DNA from 3 places in the Mesorhizobium sp. WSM4849 genome. Region 3 is predicted to be linked to each of the others. Evidence: predicted binding sites of a transcription regulator. Region 3 holds the regulator's gene; each other region holds the start of a gene.

Region 1 (5,391 bases), on a different contig from region 3:
GTCGCGCTAGTGTCGGTACTGCCGCCGGACGGGCGCTTCCAAGTGGCACTGGACGCACCTTATAACAATAACAGCGCGCTTGATCTGCGCGCTGGCTCTCGCCTTGCCCGCTGGCCGGGCCATGTCACTGTCTTTTCGGGCGCCGTCGGCTACAGCTTCGCGGTGCCGGACCCGTTGGCAAGGGCCGACGAAATCGCCGCCGGTTCTGACAGCCTGCGGGCGCCGATGCCGGGTCTGGTCAAGCTGGTGCGTGCAGCCAAGGGCGAGGCCGTCATCAAGGGCCAGCCGCTGTTGATCCTGGAAGCGATGAAGATGGAACACACGATTTCCGCCACCCATGACGGCACGATCGCCGAAATCGCAGCGGAAGGCGCGCAGGTCACCGACGGGACCGTGCTGGTGCGTTTTGCCGAGGAAGCCCACGGCTGACCGCTGTTCCCCCATTCATAAGGTGACGTTGAAGACACGCGCCACAAACGCATGCCCAAATGAAAATGGCCGGTCTGACGCGGCCATTTCCGTTTTACCGCAAGCGACGCCAATTGTTACGGCTGGATCGGCGCGTATTTGCCGTCGTGCCACTGGTTGATGTCGTAGCTGACGTTCTTGAGGTCGCCCTTTTCATCGAAAGTGACAGGGCCGACGACGGTGCTGATCGGCTCGCCGTTCTTCAACGCTTCGGCAACCTTGGCCGGGTCGTCGCTGCCGGCGCGCTTGATACCCTCGGCAAAGGCCTGGATCACGGCATAGGAGAACAGCGTAAAGCCCTCGGGCACGAAGCCGCCCGCCTTGATCTTTTCGATGGCTTCCTTGGCTTCGGGCTTGGCCCGCGGATCCGACGGGAAGACGAACATGGTGCCTTCGCCGGCCGGGCCAGCAACCTGCCAGAATTCCGGGGTGGCGATCGAGTCCGGCATGATCAGCTGGAACTTGAGGTTCTGTTCCGCCGACTGGCGCAGGATGAGGCCGGCCTCGGGGTGGTAGCCGCCGAAATAGACCACATCAGCCTTCAGTTCCTTGAGCTTGGTGACAAGCGCCGAGTAGTCCTTTTCGCCGGCGTTGATGCCCTCGTAGAGGATCTCTTTGAGACCGTTCTGGTTCATCGTCGCCTTGACGGCATCGGCCACGCCCTGCCCATAGGCGCTCTTGTCATGCATGATGACGACCTTCTTGCCGGCATATTTCTTGGCGATCCATGGACCGATGAAGGCGCCCTGCGCATCGTCGCGCGTATAAAGGCGCATGATCGTCGGCCAGCCGGCTTTCGCCGCCGCGTCCGTCAGCTCTGGGTTCGACGAAGCCGGACTCATCATCAGCGCACCGGCTTCGGCATACACGGCCGAGGCCGGGATGCTCGAGCCCGAGCAGGCATGGCCATCGATGAACTTGACCCCGTTGGCGACGATGCGGTTGGCGACCGAAACCGCCTGCTTCGGATCGCACTGGTCATCCTGGACGTCGAGCTTGATCTGGCGGCCTTCGACACCTCCAGCGGCGTTGATCGCGTCGGCGGCGGCTTGCGCGCCCTGCTTGAACTGGTCGCCGATGGTGGCAAGCTGTCCGGTCATCGGTCCGACCACCGAAAAGGTGATGTCTTCGGCGAAGGCAATCGGCGCGCTCATCACCAGGCCTATTACGGCCGCGCTCAAAATACCCAACTTTTTCATGGTGATACAACTCCTCCACTCTCGCGCGGCCGTCCCGGCCGCGCCTCTTCCAGAGTGGCCGGGAGAATCTCACCCTTCGCTAGGCCTGTCTAGGCGCATCGGCGGCACTCGATTGGGCCTGCAACCTGAGGCCTGAACACAAAAACCACGCCGGCCTTGTTCCGGCCGGTCGCGGCTTTTGTCGATCGAACGATCCCAAGCGCTCCCGCGTCCGAAAACCGCTCGCCTTCCCCGTCCGTCGCGCAGCTTGGCCGTATCCGGCCTGCCGCGTTCTTGTCATTGTTGGTACGACCGTCTTGCGCGGCCTTGTTCCTGCAGGTCCTGCCGTCTTGCGCGGCGTTGACCTGAAGCGTCCCTATCGATCATCTCGGTGCCTGATGAGTTCAGGGCCAGCTTAGTGCATCGTCATCCATTCGCGGGCTTCGCGCAGCGCCCTGGCGATCTCGACCTTCGACATGGCGACCGACAATTCCGAGCGCAGTTCCGCGGCGCGGACCGAGCCCTTGATCGCAGCGATGTTGAACCATTTGTGGGCGGCGACGACATCGGTCTCGCAATCGCGGCCGGTCGCATACATCATGCCCAGTTCGAAAAGAATGTCGGCCTGGGCAGTTGCCCCCATGGCGCCGAAGCCGGCTTCAGGCATTTCAAAACGTGCCATTTCAATCCCCTGTTCTAGCCCCTGTCAGGCTCCCGAGAGCTGCCTCGTTCTGTCCCTTGGTGTCTGTTGATAACCCTTGGGGGTGGCCGCTCTTTCGATGCTTTCGAGAATGAACCGGAGGCTTGAATCCGCGGTTAAGTGGCGTGCTTAATTTGAGGAAAACAAAGCTAAAACAAGAGGTAAACGCGAGAATTCGTTAAGGATGCAAAGCCAGCAATTGCGCCGGTTTGCACTAAATTTGACGAAAATTTGCGAGGCGAAGATCAAGACTCCGCTAACCACGGGAGACAAAGACGGAGTTGCGAACTTTTCATTTCCCACCGACGAGACCGCTTCGTGCGGCCAGGAAATCCTGAAGTCTTCCGCAGCGGCACCGCTTTTGTTTTGTCGGGAGGTGAATTAGCTTACGTTTGCGTAAAAGGCAGACAGGCGGGGCGGAACACCCGGCCGGATGCCCAGAGGGAGGAGAAACATGTTTCGCAAAATCAGCATGGCCCTTGCGGCCACCTTGATCATGGCCGGCGCGGCTTGGGCCGATCCGATCGAAGGCAACTGGAAAACGCAAGCTGGTTCGACTGCCGCCATCTCAAGCGGCGGCGGTGCATTTTCGATCACGCTCAAATCAGGCAAGTTTGCCGGCAAGCGCATCGGTTCGTTCAAGGTGTCCGGCGCCAACAAATATACGGGGACCATAACCGACCCGGAGACCGACAAGACCTATTCGGGCAAGGCCTCGGTCTCGGGCGCTTCGCTCAAGATGAGCGGCTGCGTGCTCGGCGGGCTGATCTGCAGGAGCCAGACCTGGCACAAGCTCTAATCGTTTCCGCTGCCACAAATTGAAAACGGGGCCGCGAAGGCCCCTTTTTTGTTTGCGCCGTCTGCTTGGGACAACGGATCAATCGTGCGGGCCGTGCCTTCAGCGCCCTAATAGCAATTTTACCCGCCCTTGTCGGCAGCAAGATTGGATGTCGGTAGCAAGACTGCGGCGGCGCTCGTGGCCGGCGACGGCGCGGTGGCGGCGGGCACTCGACCCTCCGTCGATAAATTTGAACCGCAGATGAACGCCGGCATCAGAACCGGTTCAGTTGCATAAGGGCATTCTCATGCGTGTTGAAGGAGACACCACGCAATGTTCGCCCGCCGCTTCACCATCGTCTGCCTGCTGATGAGCCTGTTCGGCATGTCGTTCGCCATCCTCGTTGCCGAGGCCGGCCGCCCAGCCCGCTCCTGGGACCAGGCCAATTCCTGCCGGTTCGGTTGCCCGAGCCACCTTCGCCATTGACGCCGACAGAAACCCTTAGAGAGAAGCAACACACCATGAACCGCATCATCGCCAACGCCCTCAAGACCCTTCGGCTTGTGCCGCGGGCGACGCTCATCCTGATGGTTCTTGCAGCGCCGGTTCTGGCCGTGCCCTCGATGCGCGCCGATGCCGGCTCGACGATCGAAGCGCCGGCGTTGAAGAAGACCGGCGTCGGCTTTGTGCTGTTGGTCAGCCTGCGGCGCGGCTAGGCGCAATCGGCCTTCATCGAAACTATCCAAAAACAAAAAACGACCCTTTGGCCCCTCCCAACCGCATGGCCAAGCCTCTATATTGGGTCATGGAAAAGCGAATCTATCCCCAAGCCATAGACTCAGTCGTGATGCCGGAGCCGTTTGGTCGGCAAAGCTTTAATGATGCAGGAAAGGCCGTCGCGGCCTTGCAGGTCCTCTACGATCGCAACACCAAATTCCTGCGCGATTCATTTACGGCGCTCGCCGCAGGCGGCGACAACAACAAGCGCTACCGGGCCTTCTATCCCGAGGTCGGCGTCACCACGACTTCATTCACCCAGATCGACTCGCGGCAGGCTTACGGCCACATGCCGACACCTGGGCATTTCTCGACCACCATAACCCAGCCTGCCCTTTTCGAACGCTATCTTACCGAACAGCTTGGCCTGATCATGCGCAATCACGGCGTTCCGGTCACGGTTTCGGAATCAACGACGCCCATCCCGCTGCATTTCGCGTTCCTGGAAGGCTCCCATGTCGACGGCGCGGCAGCCGAGCGCATCAGGCGGCCGATTCGTGACCTGTTCGACGTGCCGGACCTCGACGGCACCGACGACCAGATCGCCAACGGCACGTTCGAAGTGGCGTTAGGCGAAGCCAGGCCGCTGGCGGCGTTCACGGCGCAACGCATCGACTACTCGCTGCACCGGATGTCGCACTACACGGCGACCAGTCCGCAGCATTTCCAGAATTTCGTGCTGTTCACCAACTACCAGTTCTACATCGACGAATTCGTCGCCCGTGCGCACAAGCTGATGGCGAATGGCGGCGGCGGATACGTCGAATTCGTCGAGCCGGGAAACGTCGTCACCAAGGCTGGACAAAGCGCGCCTAGCGATGGCGTGGCACCGCCGCGCCTGCCGCAGATGCCGGCCTATCATCTGAAGAAGCCGAACCATGGCGGCATCACCATGGTCAACATCGGCGTCGGCCCCTCCAACGCCAAGACGATCACCGACCACATCGCGGTGCTCAGGCCGCATGCCTGGGTGATGCTCGGCCATTGCGCCGGGCTGCGTAACACCCAGGCGCTGGGCGACTATGTGCTGGCGCATGCCTACGTGCGGGAAGACCATGTTCTGGACGACGATCTTCCGGTCTGGGTGCCGATCCCGCCGCTGGCCGAAATCCAGGTTGCGCTGCAGGAGGCGGTCGCCGAAGTCACCGGCCTTTCCGGCTACGACCTCAAGCGCATCATGCGCACCGGCACCGTCGCCACCATCGACAACCGCAACTGGGAGTTGCGCGACCAGCGGGGGCCGGTGCAGCGGCTGTCGCAGTCACGGGCGATCGCGCTCGACATGGAATCGGCGACGATCGCAGCCAATGGCTTCCGTTTCCGCGTGCCCTATGGCACCCTGCTTTGCGTCTCGGACAAGCCCCTGCATGGCGAATTGAAGCTGCCCGGCATGGCGACCGAGTTCTACAAGCGACAAGTGGCACAGCATTTGACCATCGGCATCAGGGCGATGGAAAAGCTGGCCGAGATGCCGATGGAACGGTTGCATT
Region 2 (5,391 bases), on a different contig from region 3:
GGACCAGCGCCATACAGCCCAGGATGGTGACATCGTTCAGGGTCGGCTTCAGCACCATGTCGGCGATGATCACCAGCATCACCGAATAGTCGATGCGTGCAGCGTTGAGGATGCGCTGGCCCTGGGCGAGGGCCGCCGGTGTGACGCCGTCCTTGGCGATCACCCCCGCCATGCGGTCGGCGGTCGGCTTGAAGATGAACATGCCGATGCAGAAAGTCGTCGCGTAGCCGGCAAGGCCGATCAGGATCCACAGGTCGGAGAAGCCGACCCAAAACCCGCACATGATGAGGCCGAAGGCGAGCGTCAGCATCGACATCGGCGCGAAGAGCCTGTTGCCCAGCTCGCCAGTGGCGCGCATGGCCTGCAGCATGCCTTCGATGTTTCCGGCGCGATCGGCACGCACCGCAAGCACCATCAGTGTGAAGCCGCCGCCGACCCAGAGGATCGCCGAGACGACATGCAGAAATTTGACGATCGAGTACCAATCCATCGTTGCCTCCTTGGATGTTTTGACGATTGCGAGCGGCGCACATTTGCTCCGTCTCGCTGCGAGGAGCGGGCGTTTAGCGCGGCGCCTGTTTCGGAACGATGTCGTGTGGGCGGCGGCTTTGTTTCGGCGTCCGATGAGACACGGCCGTAACGGCATCATTCAACGATTGCGCAAGCGCATCGCGCCGTTTCCTGCTATTCTGGCAGCGCCGGGAAAGGGTCGGGCGCGATGCGACATCGTCCAGAAACATTGCCGATGCTAATGCGCCGATGCCGGGACCCGGCGGCGGGGCGACCGCCTGAACTCAACCCATTCCCATGACGGGAAAAGGCAAATCGGGGGATACTATGCAAAAGGTAGCACGAAATTTCTTCACGCTGGCCGTCGTCTACGCGCTGTTCGGGATGGCGCTCGGCCTTGAGATGGCGATCAGCAAAGACCATGCGCAGATGCCGACCCACGCCCACGTCATGGTGGCCGGATGGCTGATGTCGGCGGTGTTTGCCTTCTTCTACCATTTGTTTCCGGCAATCGGGCAAAAGACGCTCGCCACGGTCCATTTCTGGTTGACGGCAATCAGTGGCATCGGCCTGTTGATCGGCCTTTACATCATGCTTGCCGGCAACCCGGCGATCGAGCCGCTGGTGGCAATATCCTCGATGGGGTTTTACGCCGGACTGCTCCTGTTCGCCTATATCGCGCTGCCGGTGGTGTGGAAAGCCGAGCGGCTTCTTGAGGCCCAAAAGGCCTGAATATTGTGCTGTTACGGCACAGGCGGGCGACGCTTGTTCAAAAAATATCCGCGCCGTTAAGGCTTCATTAAGCTTTACAGGCGTTTACTATGTGCATCCAGTGATCTGGATTCTTACCGAGTGGTTGGAGCCACTTTGTTTGACGCCTCCCTGTTAAACTCCTGAGAGCCGCCTTATCCGCGGCTCTTTTTTTGTCCGCGATCCGGATTGCCCCGGTGCCTGCGCCGCCGTTAACCGTTTGTTAAACATGTGCTTGCCTTCGCCGGCGGCGAAGCGCATTTTCAAGCCTCGGTCATATAGGGTGCAGGGCGTGACGGCGATGACGCCGATTCGGCCGGCTGTAAGGCAAGTGCAGGGCGTATCGATGAACGATCCTTCGAAGGGAAGCGCGAAAACCATCAAGCTGGCGGAGCGCCGGGTTTTCTCCCAATCCTTCAAGCCGCTCTACCAGGAAGGGATGGGCCTGGTCGAGCAGGCGGCCGAATATCTGGACGGCAAGGGCCGGGCGGAGGCGAAGAAACTGTCCAGGCTGGCGGCGACGCTCTATGCGGCCGAATCGATGCGACTGACCACGAGGCTGATGCAGGTCGCCTCTTGGCTGCTATTGCAGCGCGCGGCGAATTCCGGCGAGATGACCCGCGATCAGGTTGCTTCCGAAAAATCCAAGGTGCGCCTCGACACCGCTTCCGCCAACACCGATGCCGCAGGCTGGGTCGAACTGCCCAAGGATTTTCTTGACCTCATCGACCGCTCGCTGCGCCTGCAGGCGCTGGTGCGTCGCATGGACGAGGAGATCTACGGCGGCGCCGTGGCCGACGTGTCGCCATCCGGCCGCCGCGTCAATCCGGTTTCCGATCAGATCACGTTGCTGAACACGGCTTTCGCCCGCGGCTGAGAGACCGTTTGGAAACTCTACTCTGGCGGCATCTGATGGCGTTTTCTGCGCTTACCTACAGCGCCGCGCGTCCTCTTGGACGCGCAAAGGACGCTGTAGCACTTTGATTTTTGCGCATGATCCTTTCCGAAAATCGGTTCCGATTTTCGGGGTCATGCGTGGGCTCATGGACCCAAATGTCCGCTCCGCTCCGTTCTCGAAACCACCACCATATGACTCGCCGGAGCGACTTTCGAAACAGTCTCTTTGGCTCATCCTGCAAGCAGCGGAGCCTGTTTCTGGTTTGTTCACATTTCGCTGGCATCGCTGTCCGCCAAGGGTAGACTTGGCGGATGGGGGAAACGATTCGCATTATCGGCATCGATCCGGGGCTGAGGCGCACCGGCTGGGGCATCGTCGAGAGCCTCGGCAATTCGCTGCGCTTCGTCGCCTCCGGAACCGTCCGTTCCGACGACAAGGCGGCGCTGGCGATACGGCTTTGCCAGTTGCATGACGGGCTTGCCGAGATCCTGCATACCGCCATGCCGCACGAGGCGGCGGTCGAGCAGACCTTCGTCAACAAGGATGCGGCGGCGACGCTGAAGCTTGGCCAGGCGCGCGGCATCGCCATGCTGGTGCCGGCGCTGGCCGGTCTGGTCGTTGCCGAATATGCGCCCAACGCCGTCAAGAAGGCGGTGATCGGCGTCGGCCATGGCGACAAGAAGCAGATCCACATGATGGTCAAGGTGCTGATGCCGAAGGCGACGTTCGACACCGACGATGCCGCCGACGCGCTGGCCATTGCCATCTGCCACGCGCATCACCGGCAGAGTGTTGTCTACAGGATGGCGGCGCTGGCATGAGGGACCACACATGATCGGCAAGCTCAAAGGCACGCTGGACGAGGTCGACGAGGATTTCTGCATCGTCGATGTGCACGGCGTCGGCTATGTCGCCCACTGCTCGGCGCGCACGCTTGCCGCTTTGCCGGCACCCGGCGAGGCGGTGGTGCTGTTCATCGAGACCTATGTGCGCGAGGATATGCTGCGGCTCTACGGTTTCCAGTCGGTGCTGGAGCGCGAGTGGTTCCGGCTGTTGATGAGCAATGTGCAGGGCGTCGGCGCCAAGGTGGCACTGGCCATTCTGTCGACGCTGGCGCCGGCCGATCTCGCCAATGCCATCGCGCTACGTGATATTGCCATGGTCAGTCGCGCGCCCGGCGTCGGCAAAAAGGTGGCCGAGCGCATCGTCACCGAACTGAAGAACAAGGCGCCAGCCTATGCGGGCACTGCCTCCGGCACCATCGGCCTGAAGCAGGAACTCGGCGATGGCGTCGCGCCGGCGCCGATCACCGACGCCGTCTCGGCGCTGGTCAATCTCGGCTATTCGCGCGATACCGCCGCCAATGCGGTGGCGGCGGCGCTGAAGAGCGCCGGCGAGGATGCGGATGCTTCGAAGCTGATCCGCTTCGGGCTGAAGGAGCTGGCGCGGTGAGTCTGCGCTTGTCCCGTTGCCTGCCCTGTGCAAGGAAGGCCGCATGAGCCTTTCGCCACGCCTCATTGCTCCCGACAAGCGCGGCGAGGATGCCGAGCAGACCTTGCGGCCGCAGACGCTCGGCGACTTCGTCGGCCAAGCGGCGGTGCGGGCCAATCTCAAAGTGTTCATCGAGGCTGCCAAGGGCCGCAGCGAGGCGCTTGACCACGTGCTGTTCGTCGGGCCGCCCGGCCTCGGCAAGACGACGCTGGCGCAGATCATGGCGCGTGAGCTCGGTGTCAATTTCCGCTCGACCTCCGGTCCGGTCATCGCCAAGGCCGGCGATCTCGCAGCGCTGCTCACCAATCTCGAAGACCGCGACGTGCTGTTCATCGACGAGATCCACCGGCTCAACCCGGCGGTCGAGGAAATTCTCTATCCGGCGATGGAGGATTTCCAGCTCGACCTGATCATCGGCGAAGGGCCGGCGGCGCGCTCGGTCAAGATCGATCTTGCCCGCTTCACCCTCGTCGCCGCTACCACCCGGCTCGGCCTTTTGACCAATCCGCTGCGCGACCGCTTCGGCATTCCAGTCCGCCTCAATTTCTACTCCGTCGAGGAACTGGAGCAGATCGTGCGGCGCGGCGCCCGCATCCTTGCGATGCCGCTCGGCGACGATGGCGCGCTGGAGATCGCGCGACGCGCACGTGGGACACCGCGCATCGCCGGCCGCCTTTTGCGCCGCGTGCGTGATTTTGCATCAGTCGCCGGCGACGGTCATGTCGATCGCCAGATCGCCGACGAGGCGCTGACGCGGCTCGAGGTCGACGCGCTCGGCCTCGACGCGCTCGACCGCCGCTACCTCTCGATGATCGCGCGGAATTTTGGCGGCGGGCCGGTCGGCATCGAGACCATCGCGGCAGGGCTTTCCGAGCCGCGCGACGCCATCGAGGACATCATAGAGCCCTATCTGATCCAGCAGGGTTTTATTCAGCGCACGCCGCGCGGCCGCGTGCTGACTGCCAATGCCTGGCGGCATCTCGGACTCGACGCGCCGAAGGATCTGGCGCAGCAGCAGATCAGCCTGTTCCAGGAGGAATGACGAAGTCTGCAGGCGCCTCTCAGTCGCGAATGCTTCTGTGTCTTCGTCGGATCCAAGGTGATGATTGACAAGGATTATAATCCTCATCATGCTGCTCATTTCTTAACCATAGAAGTTCAGTCAAATTTCGATTTGACTTTTTTCAAATAGTATAGCGTTATTTCGGGCACCGCGTAATATGCGACATTAAGCGCTCACGCATAACTATATGCATTGAAGTCCTGGCCTTCTACGCCCCTGACAGCGGCGAAGAAGTATATTGTCAATTGTTCAATATGGCAGGGGGAAGGTATGATTGCAGCAAGCAGAGTGACCGAGCTAAAGACAGAACCCCGCTACATCGATATCGCCAGACAGGGTGATAGCGATCTCGATGTACTCAAGTTACTTCCTGGAACGTGGAAGAATGACCCGGGCATGAAGGGGCGCGGCTGGAATGCGATCGCTTTGCCATTCGCTTCATCGGGCAGCGGGATCGACTACCGGCTCCTGGTCAATCAATATGATGAGGTGCTCAAATTCACTTTGGTGGACAAGGGCGTCAAGAATCGCGGCATCCAGAGGAACGGAACTTCGATCAACACCGACCAGGTCGTGGTCGCACTGGATTACGAGCAACGGATCGAGCAGTTGCTTGCCGACGATTTTCCGGCGAGCGGCCTGCAGGGAGATCCGAACACGACGATTCACCACGAGCCGG
Region 3 (5,391 bases):
GATTGCCGTCCGAGCGCAGGATGATGAAATCGTCGAGATCCTTGTTGGGGAAGCGGACTTCGCCCTGCACGAGATCATGCACCACCGTCTCGCCGTCGGCCGGCGCCTTGATTCGGATCGCGCCCTTGGCGCCGGCCGGCGCCTCCGACGGGTTGCGGTCGCGCCAGCGGCCGTCATAGCGGGGAGGCAAGCCCTTGGCCCGCGCGCTCTCACGCATCGCTTCCAGTTCAGCCGGCGCAGCGTAGCAGTAATAGGCCTTGCCCATGCGCACCAGTTCCTCGGCGACCGCGCGGTGGCGCGGCGCGCGCTCGAACTGCGATACCGGCTCGCCGTCCCAGGTGAGGCCGAGCCAGGAGAGTCCGTCGAGGATGGCGGCGGTTGCCGCATCGGTCGAACGCTCACGATCGGTGTCCTCGATGCGCAGCAGCATCGTGCCGCCGGTGTGTTTCGCATACAGCCAGTTGAACAGCGCCGTGCGCGCGCCGCCAATATGCAGGAAGCCGGTGGGCGAGGGGGCGAAACGGGTGATGACCTTGTCGGACATGGAACTCTCAGGCAAGCGCAGGAAACGGATGTGATTGCGCGGACTTTCGCGCGTCGCGCGTTCATGTAGCATAGGAGGTCAAGGGCGCAAGGGGCAGACCCGATGGCTGGACCAGGCCGCGGCGCGGACAAGAGCGAGGGCGCGACCACAAGCGTCAGCGAACGATCGCTGTTTGCCGACGTTCCCCACGCCGAGCCGCTACCCGTTTCGCTGCCTGCGTCGCACCCGGGCATTCAGCCTCTTTCGCCGGACCGGGCCGCGCCAACACCCGGGCATGTCATTCGTTTCCGCCGACAGCTCAGCCATCTTTCACCATCCGGTATCCGCAACAGCGTGGCCTCGGCAGCCGGCCTGGAACTAGACCGCGGCGTCGCCTTCCTGCTGGTGCCGGTTTTTCTGGCATGCGGGGTGATCGTCTATTTTTCGCTTGCCGTCGAACCGGACTTTCCGCAGCCCATTGCCGTCGTGGTCCTCACGGCATTGTGTGCGGCGGTGACACGCTCATGGCGCAAAACGCATCTGTGCTTCATGGCAGCGCTGCTGTGCGCACTCGGGCTACTCGCCGCCAAGGTTGAAACCTGGCGCGTGGCAACGCAGATGCTCGGCTCGGAAATCCAGACCCAGCTCACCGGCCGTGTCGTTAGGCTCGATCAGATGGCGAACGGCCGGATCAGGCTGACCATCGACGTGATGACGACCGCCCGGCCGACACTGCGTTATGCGCCGGAACGTGTCAGGGTTTCGGCACGCAAAATTCCCGCTGAGATGACCGCAGGCTCGGTGGCAACCGGCTATGTGAGGCTTCTGCCTCCGACTGGCCCGGTTAGGCCGGACAGTTATGACTTCTCCTTCGACAGCTATTTCGCCGGTATCGGTGCCAGTGGCTTTTTCCTCGGCAATCCGAAGATCGTCGTTTCCGAAGATGCACCGTTCGCCGCGCGCATTTCTTCCTCGATCGAAAAGGCGCGTGAAACCATCGCCGACCATATCAGGGACAGCATCGGTGGCGCCGAGGGGGAGATTGCCGCCGCGCTGATCGTCGGCGTGCGTGCCGGCATTCCCGAAGAGATAAACGAATCGATGCGGCGCACCGGCATCTACCACATCATCTCGATTTCCGGCCTGCACATGGCGCTTGTCGCCGGCACCATCATGGGATTGCTGCGCGGCGCCTTTGCGCTGGTTCCCGATTTTTCGTCGCGCCGGCCGGTCAAAAAATATGCGGCTGCTGCCGCACTCGTTTCCATCGCTGCCTATCTGATTTTTTCCGGTATCGTGGTCGCGGCTGAACGCAGCTTTATCATGCTGGCGGTAATGCTTGTCGCCGTGCTGTTCGACCGGGCGGCACTCACCTTGCGCAATCTGGCGATTTCGGCCATCGCCGTCATCGTCGTGTCGCCGCACGAGGTGGTCGGCCCAAGCTTCCAGATGTCCTTCGCCGCGACCGCTGCTCTCGTGGGCGCCTATGCCGGCTGGTCCGACTATCGTGCCGACAAGGCCACCGCGCCGCCACAGCGACGGTCAACGATCGCTTTCGTCACGCGAAAACTTGCCGCTGGGACAGGTACCATCGCAATGACCTCCATCATTGCCGGCAGCGCCACCGCACTCTTCGCCATCTGGCACTTCCAGCGCGTCTCGCCGCTCAGCCTGTTCGCCAATCTGGCCGTCATGCCGATCGTCACGGTCGTCATGTTCCTGGCCGTCGTCAGCGCCTTGGCAATGCCGTTCGGCTTCGACGGCCCTTTCCTATACATGATGGGCAAGGGGCTGACGGCCATGATTGCAATATCGGGATGGATCTCCGAGCGGTCGCCGGTCGATGCCGTCGGGCTGATCTCGTTGCAGTCGGTTCTGCTGGTGACGGCCGCCCTAGTCATCGCCACGATGGCAACGACATGGTTGCGGCTTGCGGCACTTCCCTTTGCGCTCGCCGGCCTGCTGACGATTTCCGAGACGCGCACCCCCGACGTGCTGATTTCGGAAGATGCGCATCTGGTGGCGCTGCCGATCGGCGGCGGCGAACTTGCCGTCAACCGGGTGCGCTCGAACGAATTCACCACCGACAACTGGAAACATGCGCTGGTTTCAGCGACCATTGTCGAGCCGGAGACATTCGAAAAAGGAGACGTGCGGTTCGACATCGTCGACCCGGCCGACCTGCCGCCGGGAGCGCCCTTCTACTGCACTGCCGGCCTGTGCCTCGCCCGGCACCAGTCCGGCGCGATCATCGCGCTCGCCGACGACCGCAAAACCGCACCGCCAGCCTGTGCCTTTGCGGATTTGATCGTCATCGATGATGCCACAGCCTATTATAATCCCTGCCGCAATCCGCTGGTTCTCGTCGTCACCAAACGGCAGCTCGCTCGCATGGGCAGTGCCGCCGTCTTTTTCGATCCGCTATCTGCGACGACGCGCGCAGAAATCCGTTTTGCCGTCAGACAGCCCTATAGGCCTTGGCATGAGCAGCGGAGATTTTCGCGCGAGGCGAGGGGCCTGCCGCCATACCGCAGGGCCGAGAAACCCAAAAAGCCTGCCGTTCAGTAACGCCGGATCAGTCCGACGAGCTTGCCTTGCACCTTGACCCTGTCCGGCCCGAAGATGCGCGTCTCATAGGCCGGATTGGCGGCTTCCAGTGCGATCGAGGCACCTTTGCGGCGGAACCGCTTCAGCGTCGCTTCCTCGTCGTCGACCAAGGCGACGATGATCTCGCCAGGCTGGGCGGTGTCGGCGTTGCGGATGATGACCGTGTCGCCGTCGAAAATGCCGGCCTCGATCATCGAGTCACCCTTGACCTCCAGCGCGTAGTGCGTGCCGCCGGTGATCATGTCCGGTGGTACCGAGATCGAATGCGTCTGGTGCTGGATGGCGTCGATCGGCACACCGGCAGCGATGCGGCCCATCACCGGTATGGAGATGGTGGCAACGACGTCGTCGTCATTGCCGGCCGCAGGCATGCGCGAAGGCGCCGGCTTGATCTGTCGTCCGAGGCTGCCCTGCCCAAGGCTGCCCTGAATGACGCTTGGCGAGAATTTGCGCGCCGCATTGAGGCCGGGCGCGATCGAATCGGGCAGGCGCAGCACCTCCAGCGCGCGGGCGCGGTTGGGCAGGCGGCGAATGAAACCGCGCTCCTCCAGTGCAGTGATCAGCCGATGGATCCCCGACTTCGAGGCGAGGTCGAGCGCTTCCTTCATCTCGTCGAACGAGGGCGGAATGCCGCTTTCCTTCAGCCGCTCGTGGATGAACATCAGCAGTTCATGTTGTTTGCGTGTCAGCATCGCGACCCCCAACAGAATCAGAAAAACAAACCCAGAACAAACACTATCTGTTCCAGTTGTGTTCCGCAACCGTTTAAAATTTAATGAATGTGTTGACGTTTTGTTCAGCGTAGCATCAGCACGCTGCACGCGGCGCCCGTCGCGGCTGGGGGAGCGAACGGCTCGCGCACGATCAGCCCGTTGGCGTCGGCCAGCATTTTGAGCATCGAGGAATCCTGGATGCCGAACGGGGTCGCCAGCAGCGTGCCGGCTTCTTCGCTCACCACGGCGCGTACATAGTCCTGCCTGAGATCGTTGGCCGGCATGGCGGCGCCGAGCCGCGCCTGACGCATGTCCTGCCGGAAGGCGCGGCCGCCGAGCCGCGCAAGCATCGGCGTCAGAAAGAGCTGCGTGCAGACCAGGCTCGCCACCGGATTGCCAGGCAGGCCGATGCAGCGGATGTCGCCCAGCCGCCCGAACATCAGCGGCTTGCCGGGCCGCATGGCGATTTTCCAGAAATCGAGCGTCATGCCTTCACCGGTCAGCACGTCATGGACCAGGTCATGGTCGCCGACCGAGGCGCCGCCCAGCGTGACGATGACGTCGGCGCCTGCGTCGACCGCTTGTTTCACCAGCGTGGCGATCGCCTCCTTGCGGTCGGGGGCGATGCCGAGATCGAGCGCGCTGGCGCCGACCGAGCGGGCCGCGGCGGCGACGCCATAGGCATTGGACGAGATGATCTGGTCGGGGCCAAGGTCGCTGCCCGGCGGCAGCAATTCGTCGCCGGTGGCGATGATGGCGACCAACGGCCGTTTCACCACGCTGACCTGCGGGTGGTTGGCCGACGCCGCCAGCGACAATGCCGCCGGATCAAGCGGGCGGCCTTTCTCCAGCAGGACGTCGCCCTTCGAGAAATCGAGCCCGAGGCGGCGGATGTTGCGGCCTTCAACCGTCGACGCGGTCACTTCGATGCTGCCGCCGCCGAGGTCGCGGACATTCTCCTGGATGACGATGGTGTCCGCGCCTGCAGGAAGCGGCGCGCCGGTGAAGATGCGCACGGCCTGCGCCGGGCCGACTGTTCCGGCAAAGCCGCGTCCGGCCGGCGCGATGCCGATCACCGAAAGTCTTGCGGGCACGGACGCGACATCCTCGGCCCGCACGGCATAGCCGTCCATGGCGGACGCGTTGAACGGCGGCTGGGTGCGGAGCGCCAGGAGCGGCTCCGCCAGCACGCGGTCGGCGGCGTCCATCAGGGCGACGCTTTCAGCCTGCAAGGGCGCAGCATCCTCAAGCAGGCGCTCGAGCGCCTCGGCGACCGGAAGCAGTGCCATTATTAGCCTGCCCCCTTGGCATCCGCCTTGTAGTCGCCGGATTTGCCGCCGGTCTTTTCCGCCAGCCTGATGCCCGAGATCACCATGGCGCGGTCGACCGCCTTGGCCATGTCATAGATGGTCAGGCAGGCGACCGAGACGGCGGTCAGCGCTTCCATCTCGACGCCGGTCTTACCGGTGACGCGGGCCAGCGCCGTGACCTTCAGGCCTGGCAGCGTCGCGTCCGGTTCGATGTCAATGGATACCTTGGTCAACAGCA

The links. The regulator LexA, encoded in region 3, represses DNA repair genes until DNA is damaged. The targets are predictions, from matches to a motif close to TGTTCNNNNTGTGTTCNG.
Region 1: a site for LexA is predicted at 2,486-2,503, ahead of AC0L3L_RS09215 (sel1 repeat family protein). Genes of this name have one in related genera too.
Region 2: a site for LexA is predicted at 2,411-2,428, ahead of ruvC (crossover junction endodeoxyribonuclease RuvC). Genes of this name have one in related genera too.

What each region holds. Positions count from the first base shown of each region.
Region 1 is NZ_JBVVPW010000007.1:16,027-21,417, forward strand. It holds gene AC0L3L_RS09205 (acetyl/propionyl/methylcrotonyl-CoA carboxylase subunit alpha) at 1-429, shown strand, start outside; gene AC0L3L_RS09210 (branched-chain amino acid ABC transporter substrate-binding protein) at 546-1,667, opposite strand; gene AC0L3L_RS09215 (sel1 repeat family protein) at 2,062-2,328, opposite strand; gene AC0L3L_RS09220 (DUF2147 domain-containing protein) at 2,801-3,145, shown strand; gene AC0L3L_RS09225 (hypothetical protein) at 3,458-3,610, shown strand; gene AC0L3L_RS09230 (hypothetical protein) at 3,646-3,840, shown strand; gene AC0L3L_RS09235 (AMP nucleosidase) at 3,972-5,391, shown strand, end outside.
Region 2 is NZ_JBVVPW010000015.1:57,127-62,517, reverse strand. It holds gene AC0L3L_RS18550 (DUF2269 family protein) at 1-490, opposite strand, end outside; gene AC0L3L_RS18545 (hypothetical protein) at 838-1,242, shown strand; gene rcdA (protease adaptor protein RcdA) at 1,607-2,137, shown strand; gene ruvC (crossover junction endodeoxyribonuclease RuvC) at 2,470-2,979, shown strand; gene ruvA (Holliday junction branch migration protein RuvA) at 2,990-3,610, shown strand; gene ruvB (Holliday junction branch migration DNA helicase RuvB) at 3,654-4,691, shown strand; gene AC0L3L_RS18520 (heme-binding protein) at 4,983-5,391, shown strand, end outside.
Region 3 is NZ_JBVVPW010000008.1:232,407-237,797, reverse strand. It holds gene gltX (glutamate--tRNA ligase) at 1-544, opposite strand, end outside; gene AC0L3L_RS11470 (ComEC/Rec2 family competence protein) at 647-3,091, shown strand; gene lexA (transcriptional repressor LexA) at 3,085-3,822, opposite strand; gene AC0L3L_RS11460 (molybdopterin molybdotransferase MoeA) at 3,927-5,132, opposite strand; gene moaC (cyclic pyranopterin monophosphate synthase MoaC) at 5,135-5,391, opposite strand, start outside.